Regions from separate parts of the Collinsella sp. AM38-1BH genome, predicted to be linked through region 1. Evidence: riboswitches for the same ligand, from Rfam matches in the RefSeq annotation. Region 1 holds a riboswitch; the other holds the start of a gene.
What was found. A riboswitch is a leader RNA that binds a small molecule or an ion and turns the genes downstream of it on or off. The one in region 1 is predicted to bind thiamine pyrophosphate.
Positions count from the first base shown of each region.

Region 1 (7,300 bases):
AGGCAACGCCCAGGCAGGCGTAGGGCAAAAGCTCGGCCTCGCCGTTGGGCGCAATGGCGGCATAACCCGCGATAAAGGCAAACGACGAGCCCAGGAACGCAGGCACCTTACCGCGCGATAGAAAATGAAACAGCAGCGTGCCGATGCCGGCGAACAGAAGCGTCGCCGAAACGGAAAGGCCGGTGAGCACGGGCACGAGCACCGTTGCTCCGAACATCGCAAACATGTGTTGCAAACCCAACACGAACATGCGCGGGCGGCCGAGCGACGATGCGTCGTAGATGGCATCGGTGACGGCGGGCGTCGAGGATTGGGACATGGAAGTCCTTTCATGATGGAAGGGCGATCAGGCATATCGGATAACCTGCCCGAACGATACGATCCGAACCATTGTACGTGATACACCATGTCTCGCGCGCGCCGTCACCTGCAAGCGGTAACGTTACTTCCAAACGCGCTCAGCAATGCGCTTGACCAGCGCGATCTTTGCCCACTGTTCGTCCTCGGTCAGCTTGTTGCCAATCTCGCAGCTGGCAAAGCCGCACTGGGGCGACAGGTACAGGTTCTCGAGCGGCACATACTTTGCGGCCTCTTGGATACGTTCGACGATAACGTCCTCGTCCTCAAGCTCAGCCGCCTTGGTGGTCACCAGGCCCAGCACGACCTTCTTGCCGGGAGCAACGTACTTAAGCGGCTCAAAGCCACCGGCGCGTGGCGTATCGAACTCAAGGTAGAACGCGTCGACGTTCTCATGTGCGAACAGGTACGGCGCAATGGGATCGTAACCACCCTCGAAGGCATACGTGGAGTGATAGTTGCCGCGGCACACATGCGTGTTGATAACCAGATCGTCGGGCTTGCCCGCGATGGCAGCATTGTTGAGCGCCACGCCCAGCTCGCTCACCTTTTGCAGGTCAACCGGGCTCATGCCAGTCTTGGACACAAAGTCCGTATCGCAATAGATGCCCCAGGTGCAGTCATCAAATTGGATGTTGCGGCAGCCCGCGGCATACAGGTCGGCGATCACCGTGCGATAAGCGGCTGCAATGGCGTCGGCAAGTTCCTCATCGGTCTTGTAGACGGCGCGCAGACTCTCCTGCTGTCCATCGCAGCGGTCGAGCGTAACCTCCGAGAACGTCTGGATCGGCGCCGGAATGGTTTGACGCGCGACCTGGCCCTCCCCCTCAAGCGCCTTGACAAACTTAAAATGCTCGACGAACGGGTGGTTCTCGCCGCTAATGGGACCGGTAACCACGGCGGTGTCGGCCGTCGTCTCCTCGTCATGGAACATATAACCCGTGCGTGAGGTGCGGCGCTCAATGCCGTTAAGGCCCCACATAAAATCGAGGTGCCAGTAACTGCGGCGGAACTCGCCATCGGTGATCACCTGCAGGCCGGCGGCCTTCTGCTTGGCCACTAAGTCGCGGATGGCCTCGTCCTCGACGGCCTTAAGGCCGGAAGCGTCGAGTTTACCCGCGACATAGGCGGCACGGGCATCCTTTACAGCCTGCGGACGAAGAAAACTGCCGACGATATCGGCACGAAACGGCGCGTTCGGTTGAATCGAAGTGCTCATAGATATCTCCCTTTGCATTGGTTGCTTTACTGGGACAGAGTATGAGCGCTCATATGGTCATCGTAAAATATACGTTTATAACAGTTTGATATAGATGCTTCCTATATCAGTCTGGACTGTCATAAAGAGACTTGAACCGTGCGGAGCACAGCAGCCTAGATATGCTGACGAATCGCGTCGATATAGGCCCGACCGTAGCGCGTGAGCGTCGTGTTCTTGCGCGTGATGATGCCAATCTCCATGTACTCGTCCACGTCGAGCGGAATCGAGATAATGCCGGGGCCGTTGAGCTCGTGGCTGATCACGCCCGAGCATACCGTGTAGCCGTTGAGGCCCATGGCCAAATTGAACAACGTCGCACGGTCGCGCACGCGGATATTTTTGCGACGCTCGAACGTCGAGGTCAGCTCCTCGGAATAGTAAAACGAGTTGTAGCTGCCCTGCTCGTAGGACAGGAACGGGTAGTCTTCCAGATCCTCGAGCGTCACGCTGGAGCGGCCCGCCAGCGGATGGTCGGCGCAGACGAAGACATGCGGCGTGGCGCAGAAGAGCCCTTCGAACACGAGCTCGTTGGCGGCAAGCATGCGCTCGATGACCTCGCGATTGTGCTCCGACAGATACAGGATGCCGAGTTCGCTTTTCATATGCGCGACATCCTCGATAATTTCGTGGGTCTGCTCCTCGCGCAGGGTAAAGTCGTAGCGCGCGGCATCGAACTCGCGGATCACATCGACAAACGCATTAACGGCAAAGGAATAATGCTGGCAGCTCACACTAAAGTGCGGCACCTGCTCGGACGTGCCTTTGTACTTGCCCTCGAGCAGGTCGGCCTGGTCGAGCACCTGGCGCGCGTAGCCCAAGAAGGTCTCGCCTTCCTCGGACACAATGACGCCCTTGTTGGTGCGCTCAAAGATATGCACACCCATCTCGTTTTCGAGATCGCGAATCGACGCGGTAATCGAGGGCTGCGACACAAAGAGCCGGCGCGAGGCCTCGGTGATGCTACCGCATTCGGCAACCTTAACAACATATCTGAGCTGCTGGAGCTTCATAGCCTTCTCCCTAGACGTTCGTGACGCCAAAACCTGCCGCGTCCATTTGACGCATAAACGACGGCATCTCCCCCGTCGCGGCGCAGGCGGCAATCTGATGCAGAGCCCCGGCAACCGCATCATCTGCCGCAGCGCCAATATGCCAGCGTGCGGCAGCCGTGACGGCCTCGTTGGCATTGGCGACTGCAACGGAGTTAGGAACGGCATCGATCATGGGCAAATCGTTATCAGAATCGCCGAATACGGCCACCTCGTCGGGCGTCAGGCCCAAAGCGCGCGCCAGCTCCAGCGCAGCGCAGCCCTTGTCCCAACCAGCCGGAAGGATGTCGAACAGGCGCACTCGGTTGTTGGGAAACACAAGCGAGAGTTCCGGCACCTCAGCGGCAACGCGCTCACGTAGCTCCGCGAGCTCCTCACGCGAACGGGCACTCCAGATATTCGCCTTAAACACCGACGCGTCATCGACGACGGGACGACATGGGGCCTCTTCGCCTTTGAGCCACGCGTTGCCGCCCGACTCCATGGCGCGACGAACGCGCTCGGGGTCACTCGTCACACAATGGGCATCGTTGCCCCAAAAGTCATCGCCCAGGCTGTAGACTTTTAGAAATGTATCGTCGGTCTCTTGCTCCAGATAGTCGGCCAAACGCATCAGAGCATCGTTGTCGATTGCGCGCGAGGCGACTACTTCGCCGTCAACAAACATCACCTGGCCGTTACAGAACGCACCGGTCGAATAACACCCGGAACGGTTTTTGAACATCCAGCCCATCGCGGACGGCTGACGACCCGAAACCGGCCCAAAGTGCAAACCCGCCGCCTGCATGGCATGAATACCCTCAATGGCGTAGTCGCTGGCGCCGTCATGCCCGGCTGGAATCAGTGTATCGTCCATATCGGTCAGCACAAGTTTGATCATAGAGTCCCCTCGGTCATTCTTAATCCCATCTATTGTACCGACCTGCCAAAAAGGGACAGGTTTATTTCGGCAGGTTTCATCTGGGAAAACGCAAAGTCCCAGTTGTTACCTGCCAAAATAAACCTGTCCCTTTTTGGCAGGTGCGCTAGTATAGGGAACAACAGATTCGATGCGGGAGTGCCGGCGGTGCAAACCACAAGGCTGAGAGGGCATGGGGCCCAATCCTTTGAACCTGTCAGTTAATGCTGGCGTAGGGAGCATGCCGCCTTTACAGGGGCGCTGTCTATGCACAGCGCCCCTTTTCTATGCCAAGGAGGCATGTGCAGTGATTGATTCGGAACAGCTTAAGCAACATATGGTCAAGGCCGTGGAGGAGATTCGCACCACCAATCCGATGGCCGGCTCCATCACCAACACGGTGACGATCGACTTTGTCGCCAACGCGCAGCTCGCTGTGGGTGGATCGGCCGCCATGGTCTATCTTCCCGACGAGGGCGAGGCGCTCGTTGCCGGCGGCGGCGCCATCTATCTCAATATGGGCACGCTCTTCCCCATCTACGAGCAGACGATTCCCCGCGCGGCCAAGGCGGCACACGACGCCGGCAAGCCCTGGGTGCTCGATCCGGTGGGTCTGGGCATCGGCAGTCTGCGCACCCAGTTGGTAAACGAGCTTAAGCAGTACAAGCCCGCCATCGTGCGCGGCAACGCCTCCGAGATCATCGCGCTCGCCGGCCTGTGGGGTCTTGAGGGCGAGGCGGCCGATCTGAGCCGCGTGCGCGGTGTCGATACCACCGACACGGTCGACGCCGCCCGCGATGCCGCCGTGGCGCTCGCCCGCTACACCGGCGGCGCCGTTGTGGTCTCGGGCGAAGTCGACCTGATCACCGACGGCATGACCGTGGCCAAGTCCCACGGCGGCAGCCCGCTCATGTCCAAGATCACCGGTTGCGGCTGCTCGCAAGGCGGCGTGCTGGCTGTGTACGCCTGCGCTGCCGACCCGTTTACGGCCGCCGTCTGCGGCACCGCCGTCTACAACGTTGCCGGCTCGCGTGCCGCCGCTGTCGCCGACGCCCCGGCAAGCTTTAAGGTCGCCTTTATCGACGAGCTCTACCGCGCAACCGCCCAGGACATCGCCAACAACCAGCTCGACCTCGAGGAGGCATAGGCCATGTCCGAGCCCGCAACCGATGCCGGCATGAATACGCTCGTCGCCGTGGCCATCGCCCCGTGCGGCACCGGCGATGAGCTGTCCGCCGAGGTCGCCGAGGTCGTGCGCGTCATTCGCGAGAGCGGCCTTCCCAACCGCACCACCTCGATGTTCACCGAGATCGAGGGCGACTGGGACGAGGTCATGCAGGTCGTGCGCGACGCAACCTTTGTGTTGGCGAGCAAGGGCATCCGCACCGAAGTCGTGCTCAAAGCCGATATTCGACCCGGATTTACCGACACCATGACCGGCAAGCTCGAGCGCATGGAAGCTCAGATCAAAAAGCAGGAGGAAACACGATGAGTATCCGCGACAACCTTGATATCTCGGCCTATCTGGTGCTCGGCCCCGAAAACACGCTCGGGCGCCCCGTGGGCGATGTGGTGGCCCAGGCACTCGACGCCGGCTTTACCTGCATCCAGGTGCGCTCCAAGGTGGCAAGCGCCCGCGAGATCATTGCGCTGACCGGCGACGCCGCGCAGGCAATCGCACAGGCCGGCAAGACCGGTCAGGTCGCTTTGCTGATTGACGACCGCCTGGACTGCGTACTCGCCGCGCGCGAGCAGGGCATTGCTGTCGACGGCGTGCACGTGGGTCAGAGCGACATTCCCGTCGAGGTCTGTCGCAAGCTGCTGGGGCCCAACGCCATCGTGGGCCTTTCCGCCCGTTGCGAGGAGATGCTCGAGTACGTCAAGACCGCCGACATGAGCCTAGTCGACTACCTGGGCATCGGCCCACTCCACGAGACCGAGACCAAGCGCGACTGCGGACGCGCGGCCGACGGCTCTATCATCACCAAGAGCTTTGAGGACCTGGCCGCCCTCCACGCGGCAAGCCCCGTGCCCATCGTGGTGGGCGGCGGCGTCAAGACGGCCGACCTGCCACAGCTCAAGGCCACCGGCGTCGACGGCTTTTTCGTGGTGAGCGCCGTCTGCAGCGCCGATGACCCCTACGCCGCGGCCAAGGAGCTCGTCGACACCTGGCAGCAGGCGTAAGTCTAGGCCGAGCAGCTGATTCGCAGCCTCATATCTTCAGCAATGGAAAGCGCATCCCAGTTTGAGCCTCCATTCCGGGATGTGCTTTCCGCCGAGATGGCGGCAGCAGCCTCTACCCTGCCAGATATGCCTCCAGTGCCGGCAAGGTCGCCTCCGCATCGCGGCGACCAATCTGGTAGATGCGCTCAAGTTCATCGGGCTCGCGACACAGCGACGGCACCTTCACCGATTCGCTCGGACGCACCACAAAGATCTCGCCGGCAGCCTCGCGACGTGCCAGGTCATCGAGCGTGGCATTGTAGACCTCATGCCGATGCTCAAGCGCTGCGACAAACTCCGGATAGTGACGGAACACGCGCCGCAGCATGGGCATCACGCTGTTGGGCTGCTTCACAAAGCCCGCCGGCTGCGTGAGTACCACGATATTGCGGTCATACCCCTGCGCAAACAGCCACGCGCTGGGAATAGAATCAGCCACGCCACCATCCAGATACTTATGCCCGTCAATAGCAACGGGACGCGTCGCCACGGGAATTGCCGACGACGCCCGAATCCACTCGATATCGCGCTCGTCGCCATACGGCAGATCGTGATAGACGGCCTTGCCCGTCTCGATATCGGTACACACGCACGTAAATCGCATGGGACAGGTGCGATACGCCTCTAAGTCGATAGGATCGCGCTCGATAGGCACCTCGTGATAAGCAAAGTCGGCATTGTACATATCGCCGGTTCGCAGCCAGCTGGTCACGCTCGCATAGCGCTTGTCGGCGCAATAGGCCTTGTTATAGCGAATGGCGCGGCCGATCTGGCGCGATTTAAAGTTGTAGCCAAACGCCGCGCCCGCCGAGACGCCCACCATATGGTCGCAGGTCAAACCGTGCTCCATCCAAACGTCGAGCACGCCCGCCGTATACATACCGCGGTAGCCGCCTCCCTCGAGCGCCAGCCCCACCGTGCGCGTCATATTTGACTGTGCCATGCGACCATCTCCGTTCCTGCGTTTTAAAACGGGACAAGTATACCCGTCAACATATATCGTCCCAGTCGCATTTTTATCGAACATCGCATCGTCGCGCTACCGCTTGTCGAATAATAGCCGCCCACAGCATGTGCACCCATATATAATTGTGCACTATTGTTTACACTACTCAGCTGTTATCAACAGCGAACATTAGCCGACAAATTAACTCAACAACGCGGCAAGGCGGGGGCCTGGATACATGCAAAGCGCTGAGCAACGACGCGTGTACACAACGAGCTCGCCCGACGCAATCCGCCCCGACCTCAGAAAGTCGCTTAGAACATGGAAACTGTCAGCAATTACACCGAAACGCTCGAAAAGACCGTCCGCGACCTTCTCGAACGGCAGGAGGATCTGATCAGGACTGCCTTTACCGACCAGCTTACCGGGCTTGGCAACCGTGGCGGCTTTGCCCGTTCCCTCGAGGAGCTCTGGGAGCAGGACGCCCCCGTTACCATGGCGTTCATCGATATCGACAATCTCAAGCACTGCAACGACGTCTTTGGGCATGACGAGGGCAACCGCTA
Region 1 covers NZ_QSHC01000008.1:80,420-87,719, reverse strand. Annotated here, with positions in the region: gene DW870_RS05040 (uracil-xanthine permease family protein) at 1-319, opposite strand, end outside; gene DW870_RS05035 (5-methyltetrahydropteroyltriglutamate--homocysteine S-methyltransferase) at 443-1,576, opposite strand; gene DW870_RS05030 (LysR family transcriptional regulator) at 1,732-2,628, opposite strand; gene DW870_RS05025 (HAD-IIB family hydrolase) at 2,639-3,547, opposite strand; TPP riboswitch at 3,711-3,821, shown strand; gene thiM (hydroxyethylthiazole kinase) at 3,873-4,712, shown strand; gene DW870_RS05015 (thiamine-binding protein) at 4,716-5,057, shown strand; gene DW870_RS05010 (thiamine phosphate synthase) at 5,054-5,749, shown strand; gene DW870_RS05005 (patatin family protein) at 5,862-6,731, opposite strand; gene DW870_RS05000 (EAL domain-containing protein) at 7,056-7,300, shown strand, end outside.

Region 2 (7,300 bases), on a different contig from region 1:
CCTGGAGACCGTGATCGCCGAGGGCCGCACGCTCAAGGCCGGCGACAAGGTGTACGCCGCCAACCACGGCAAGGACCTTATGCTCGTCAACCTGGGCACCGCCCCGCTCGAGCAGGGCTTTAACATCCTGGGCGCCCACGTGGACTCGCCGCGCCTGGACCTTAAGCAGAATCCCGCCTTCGAGGCCGGCGACATGGCCTACCTCGACACGCACTACTACGGCGGCGTCAAGAGCTACCACTGGGTAGCCTCCCCGCTCGCACTCGTGGGCGTCATCTGCAAAAAGGACGGTACCACCGTCGACATCAATATCGGCGACAAGGCAGACGATCCGGTCTTTACCATCTCCGATCTGCTGATCCACCTCTCGAGCGAGCAGATGGCCAAGCCCGCCAAGGACGCCGTCGACGCCGAGATTCTCGACGTGATCGTGGGCGGCCGTCCCGTCAAGTTCGATGAGGACGACAAGGACGCTTCCAAGGAGCCCGTCAAGCAGATGTTCTTGGACATCCTCAAAGAGCAGTACGGCGTCGAGGAGGAGGACTTCCTCTCCGCCGAGATCGAGGTCGTGCCCGCCGGCCCCGCCCGCGACATGGGCCTCGACCGCTCCATGATTCTGGGCTATGGTCACGACGACCGCGTCTGCGCTTACCCCTCCATGCTCGCCCAGATCAATGTGGCCAATGTCGAGCGCACGAGCATCACGCTCATCGTCGACAAAGAGGAGATCGGCTCCGTGGGCGCCACCGGCATGACGAGCCGCTTCTTCGAGAACACCGTCGCCGAGATCATGACGCTCGCCGGCGAGGACAGCCCGCTGGCTCTGCGCCGCGCGCTCGCCCACAGCCGTATGCTCTCCTCCGACGTGTCCGCCGGCTTCGACCCGGGCTATGCCGGCAAGTTCGAGACCAAGAACGCCGCCTTTATGGGTCGCGGCCTGTGCTTTAACAAGTACACGGGCAGCCGCGGCAAGGGCGGCTCTAACGACGCCGACGCCGAGTATGTGGCCCTCATTCGCGACATCATGGACAAGGCAGGAGTGGACTTCCAGACCTGCGAGCTCGGCCGCGTCAACGCGGGCGGCGGCGGCACCATCGCCTACATCATGGCCAAGTACGGCATGAACGTCATCGATTCCGGCGTTGCCGTCCTGTCCATGCACGCCCTGTGGGAGGTCGCCAACAAGGCCGACATCTACGAGGCCTATCGCGGCTACAAGGCCTTCCTCGAGCGCGCCTAATCCACCCCACCCATAACTTGCGGTGGAATACGGATTGATTTGGTCTTTCAATAGCCCAAACAGACCGTATTCCACCGCAATTTCTTTTTTGGCAGAGGAGAGTCCATGCTGCAGGTCATCATTTCGCCCGCCAAGCAGATGCGCGCGGCCCAAAATGCTTTTGAAGTCCTGGGCATTCCACCCTTTGTGCGCGAGACAGCTCGCCTCCACCGCGCACTGCTAGATATCGAGCGGAATGAAGGCAGCGGCGGCCTGCAGGCGCTGTGGAACGTGAGTGACAAACTGCTGGGACCTTGCCTCAACACCCTGCATGAGTTCGGGCCCATCCTGAAAAACGGCGATCTCGACAATCCCGCACTCGCCCGTCACTTCTCCCCTGCCATCATGTCCTATCACGGCATTCAGTACCAGAGCATGGCACCCGAGGTAATGGATGCCGAACAGCTCGCCTGGCTGCAAAGCCATCTGTGGATCCTCTCCGGCCTCTACGGGTGCGTTCGTCCCTTTCATGCCGTCGAACCGTATCGGCTGGAGATGGGCGCGAAGCTTGTCGTCGACGGTGCCCGAGACCTCTACGCATTTTGGAGCGATAAGCTCGCGCGGGCTATCGCCCCGGCAGGCTCAAACACCACGATCGTCAACCTCGCCAGCGTAGAGTATGCCAAAGCCGTTCTGCCCCACCTCGCGGGCGACGCCACGGCCGTCACATGCCTCTTTGGCGAGGGCATCCGCAACGGGAAGCCCATCCAACGGTCGACCGCCAGCAAAAAGGCGCGCGGCTCCATGGTGCGGTGGATGGCAGAAAACAAGCTCGAGGATGCAAGCGAACTTACCGCATTCAACATCGGCTATCGGCACATCCCCGAGCTTTCAGACAAAAACACCCTGGTTTTCATGAACGCGCAGGCACTATAGGCCCGCCGTTTCCAAACACCCCGTTACTCCGCCAAGCCATCGGCCTTTGCAATCTCGCTCGTCGAGCCATCTTGGTAGGTAATCTTAACGTGCTCTACGTCGGATACCGTAACGCCCGACGGAGGTTCCAGACGCCACTCCGTCAGCGCAATGTCCATGGTCGTGGGCACGTCCCCTTGATCTTTGAGCTTCACCGTCAGCGTTTTGAGCGTCGCATCAAACGTCACGCGTTCGATTTCTTCACCCGGAATAGACCCGCCGCTCAGCTGCAGCTGCACAAACTCGTCGCGCGGATACCAATAGTCGCCCGGTGCGGCAACCGTGTTGCCACCAGAAACTTTCATGGTCATAATCGGCAGGCCCTCGTCGGCTTCAAACCCCCAGGTGGCGCCGCCAGGACCGCCGAACGTCCAAATACAAAAGGCAATCACCAGCACGGCAAGCACCGCAAAACCAATCGCGACCAACCCATGGTGCGCACGGCTTTCCTCGGCCGATACACCCCATTGTGTCTCTCGATATAGATGCTTGTCTTCCATGTACGCCTCCCCACAGGCACGCTCGTTGGCCCAATCGTACCCATTCAGGCTATACTTGAGCCCATTACATAAACGGGGAGCTTGCAGGACAAGACGGCAGGCTGAGACTGGGCGCGCCCGCCCTGACCCGCAAACCTGATATGGGTAATGCCAACGAAGGGAGCCGTGCCAATGAGCGCACAGACCGAGCCCAAGCTCGTCACGCAAATCGACTTCGCCCGCGCCGGGCGGATCACACCGCAGATGAAGGAGGTCGCCGAGCGCGAGCATCGCGACCCCGAGTACATCCGCGAGCGCGTGGCCGACGGCCGCATCTCCATTCCCGCCAACATCGTGCACATCAAAAAGGGCATGCGCGCCTTTGGCGTCGGTGAGGGCCTGTCCACCAAGGTCAACGTGAACCTGGGCATCTCGGGCGACAAGGCCGATGCCGCCGAGGAATGGAAGAAGGTCAAGATCGCCGAGGACTTTGGCGCCGACGCCATCATGGACCTCTCCAACTCGGGCAAGACGCGCCAGTTCCGCCAGCAGCTCATCGACGAGACGCCGCTCATGGTAGGCACCGTCCCCATGTACGACGCCATCGGCTACATGGAAAAGCCGCTGGTCAAGCTCACCAAGGACGACCTGTTCGAAGTCGTGCGCGCGCATGCCGAGGACGGCGTGGACTTTATGACCATCCACTGCGGCATAAACAAGTCGGTCACCAAGACCTTTAAGGAGACCGGCCGCCTGATGAACATCGTGAGCCGTGGCGGCTCACTGCTGTTTGGCTGGATGGAGGTCACCGGTAACGAGAACCCATTCTATGAGTTCTACGACGAGTTGCTCGAGATTTGCCACGAGTACGACGTGACGATTTCGCTCGGCGACTCCTGCCGCCCGGGCTGCCTCTACGACTCCAACGACGCCACCGAGACCGCTGAGATGATCGAGCTGGGCAAGCTGTGCAAGCGCGCTTGGGCCGCCGGCGTCCAGGTCATGGTCGAGGGCCCGGGTCACATGGCGCTCGACGAGATCGCCGCCAACATGAAACTGCAGAAACGCCTGTGCCACAATGCTCCGTTCTATGTGCTCGGGCCGCTGGTGACCGATATCGGCGTGGGTTACGACCACATCACCGCTGCCATCGGCGGCGCCATCTCCGCCAGCTCCGGTGCCGACTTCCTGTGCTACGTGACACCGGCAGAGCACCTATGCCTGCCCAACGCCCAGGATGTGCTCGACGGCCTCATGGCCACCAAGATCGCCGCACACGCCGCCGACATCGCCAAAAAGGTGCCGCACGCCCGCGACATGGACGACAAGATGGGCCAGGCACGCCGCAAGCTTGACTGGGACGCCATGTGGGAGTGCGCGCTCGACCCGGTTACGGGCAAGAAGCGCTACGAGGAGTCCCCCGCCGCCACCGAGGGCACTTGCACCATGTGTGGCAAGATGTGCGCCGTCCGCACCGTCAACAAGATCTTCGAGGGCACCACGATCGACCTCGGCATAGAGGACTAACCCTGTCGCCGCGGCCGCCTCTGGCGGCGAGCTGGTGCCTGTCAATTGTTGACGTGTGAACATTTGCTTGCATTTGCGTAAAGATTGCATCGCCCGCCCGGGTTCGACATAGAGTCGGCCCGGGCATCTTTATAATGCTGGCTTAAAGACCCATTTGATTCCGACCGAACAAGGGAGCGAACATGGATCGTAGTAAGGTACCTGCCGTCCTGTCCATCGCGGGATCCGATTCCAGCGGCGGCGCCGGCATTCAGGCCGACATCAAGACCATCACGGCGCACCGCCTGTATGCCGAGACGGCCATCACCGCCATCACAGCGCAAAACACGCTGGGCGTCACCGCCGTACAGGATATCTCGCCAGATATCGTAGCCGCGCAAATTGACGCCGTTTTTGACGATATCCGCCCGAGCGCCGTCAAGATCGGCATGGTTTCTTCTGTCGAGATTATCGAAGTCATCGCCGACCGCTTGAGCGCCTGGAACGCAACGAACGTGGTCGTCGACCCCGTCATGGTCGCCACCTCGGGCGCGCGGCTGATTGCCGAAGATGCCGCCGAGGCGCTCACCCGCCGCCTGTTCCCGCTGGCGACGGTTATCACGCCCAATATTCCCGAGGCCATGGCCCTGCTCGACTACGAGGTCGACTCCGAGCGCACGCAGCAAAATGCTGCCATGCTCCTCACCCGCCGCTTTGGTTGCGCATCCCTCGTTAAGGGTGGGCATCTTGTCAACGAGGCCAACGATGTACTGGCCGAACCCGCGCCGCTCGATGACGAGGGCAACCATCTGGGAGATCCACTCACCACGTGGTTCCGCCACAAGCGTATCGATACCAATAACACACACGGCACCGGCTGCACGCTCTCGTCCGCCATTGCCTGCGCGCTGGCCCAGGGTATGGATCTTGCCGATGCCGTCAACGCTGGCAAGGCCTACCTGACAGGCGCTCTGGCCGCCGGCCTGAACATGGGCAAAGGCTCCGGCCCCGTCAACCACATGTGGCAGTATTAAGATTCGCAGTCCAAAACCACCGCAAAGGGGACAGGCACCCTTGCGGTGGTTCCCACAAACATCTCGATCTGTAACAGTTAAAGTCCATTTTTCGGCCCACCCGTTACAAATCGAGACATCCAAATTCCACTGAGAAGATAATCTCGATGTGTAACAGTAACTCGGCAAAATCGACCCTAGATGTTACAGATCGAGACAAACGACCGATATCGACCTAAATAATCTTAATCTGTAACATCTAGCCCGTTTTTGGCCTTACAACTGTTACAGATCAAAGCAAACCAACGAAACAAGCCGTCGCAAGGAGAACTATTGTGGTGGTTTGGGGCCGTGCTACTCACCGAGCATCTCTTGGAGCTTGGCCGCCACGGCGTGACCCAGGCTCTCATGGCTTTCGGGCATCATATGCAGATAGTCGATATCGCCCGGCTCGGCAAACTCCGCTGCATTCAAAAAGTCGCAGCCAAACTGCTCGGCTACGTGCGCGTAGTATTCAGCAAAATGCTCCGAGGCCTCGACGGAACGCTCGTCAAAATCGGTCATATATACATCGGCGATCTGCGGCTTGATCTTGATAGGAGCCATCAGCAGAATGCGCGGACAAGGCGCAGCGTCGGTCCACGGAAACGCGCGGACGGCGCGAATCAGCGCCATGGCGCCACGGGCGATATCGGCAGCCGTCACGTTAAAGACCGTCTTGCAGTCGTTGGTGCCCAGCATGATCACAATGGCGTCCAGTGGCTTATGGGCCTCGAGCAGCATCGGCAGCGCGCGGATGCCGTTAAGATTGGTGTCCAGATGGCACATGTCGTCGCGTACCGTCGTGCGGCCGTTGAGGCCTTCTTCAATTACATGCCAGCCCTCGCCTAAGTCACGTTGGGCCACGCCGCACCAGCGCACATCCCGCGCATAGCGCACCGCGGTGCCGTCGCGCATGCCCGCCGGATCGTAACCATAGGTGTTGCTGTCGCCAAAGCATAGAACGTTTTTCATCGTAAGCCCCTCGCTCAGTAAAAAGCCGACGGGAGCAGCCCTCCCGCCGGCTCGACCCATCTGTCAGCACGTACCGATTACAGGTACTTGCGCCAATCGTCCTCGTTCTCATCATCCTCGGTAGCAGCCTGGGCCTGCTCGGCGGCGCGAGCTGCCGCAGCGCGAGCGGCAACCTGGGCATAGGACTCCTCGTTGCGCTCGGGGAAGTTTGCCAGCACGTGCTCGAACTTGGCAAAATCCTCATCCCAGCGCGTAGAAGGCACGGCAAAGAAGACTTGCTTGACCTTAAAGTCGCCCGACGCGAGCTCCTTGCGGAAGAGCTCGGCCACGGCCTCGGCGTCAAAGCCGTTGTTGTCGCAGCCCCAAGCGCCCAGTACGAGCTTCTCGCGACCCAGCTCGTCGCAGATGGCAAGCACAAAGCGAATGCGGTCGCGCAGGGCATCCAGCAGAGCATCGTCGCTCACGCGATACTCCTGGCGGGCGCGCTTAACGTTGGGCGCGGCGGCCACGATCACGTCGGCGTATGCATGCACGTGGTTGCGATCGAAGCGCACCGCAGGCACCACCAGCGCACGGTTTCGGTAAAGCTCGCAGTTGATGTTGCGGCGACGGTTCTCGCCGTACCATTTGCGCTGCTTATCGAGAACGTTGTACAGATACGAATCGGCGCACAGCGTGGCCTCCTGGCCCAGATAACCCTGAATATAGCCACCGCCCGGATTGGTGAACGAGGCAAAGGCGAGCACGGCCATGTCGCAGAACTGCGCATAGCCACGACCGTTGTCCAAGATGGCCTGCGTGGCGGAGGCATCGAGCACGGTGACCTCAGGCAGGGACGCAGCAGGCTCCTCAGCAGGCGCGGACTCAGCTTCGGCGATTTCCTCGGCAGGCTCCTCGACGGGCTCAGGAGCTGCCTCGGTCTCGGGCGCTGCCTCGCTCTCGGGTGCCGCCTCGGTCTCGGCAGCCTCCGCGCCCTCGACGTCCTCGGCAACCTGTTCTTCAGCGGCCACAGCAGTCTGAACCTTGGCCTTCATCGCCGCGACAAAGCCGGCAGGCATACCGTCAAACTCGCGAACACCGGCAAGCGAACGCTC
Region 2 covers NZ_QSHC01000003.1:107,854-115,153, forward strand. Annotated here, with positions in the region: gene DW870_RS02605 (aminopeptidase) at 1-1,240, shown strand, start outside; gene DW870_RS02610 (YaaA family protein) at 1,346-2,155, shown strand; gene DW870_RS02615 (hypothetical protein) at 2,179-2,694, opposite strand; TPP riboswitch at 2,758-2,873, shown strand; gene thiC (phosphomethylpyrimidine synthase ThiC) at 2,866-4,200, shown strand; gene thiD (bifunctional hydroxymethylpyrimidine kinase/phosphomethylpyrimidine kinase) at 4,383-5,213, shown strand; gene DW870_RS02630 (SGNH/GDSL hydrolase family protein) at 5,547-6,206, opposite strand; gene DW870_RS02635 (TIGR02452 family protein) at 6,284-7,300, opposite strand, start outside.
Region 2: it holds a riboswitch for thiamine pyrophosphate, as region 1 does, so the genes downstream of both, thiC (phosphomethylpyrimidine synthase ThiC) here and thiM (hydroxyethylthiazole kinase) in region 1, are expected to answer to the same signal.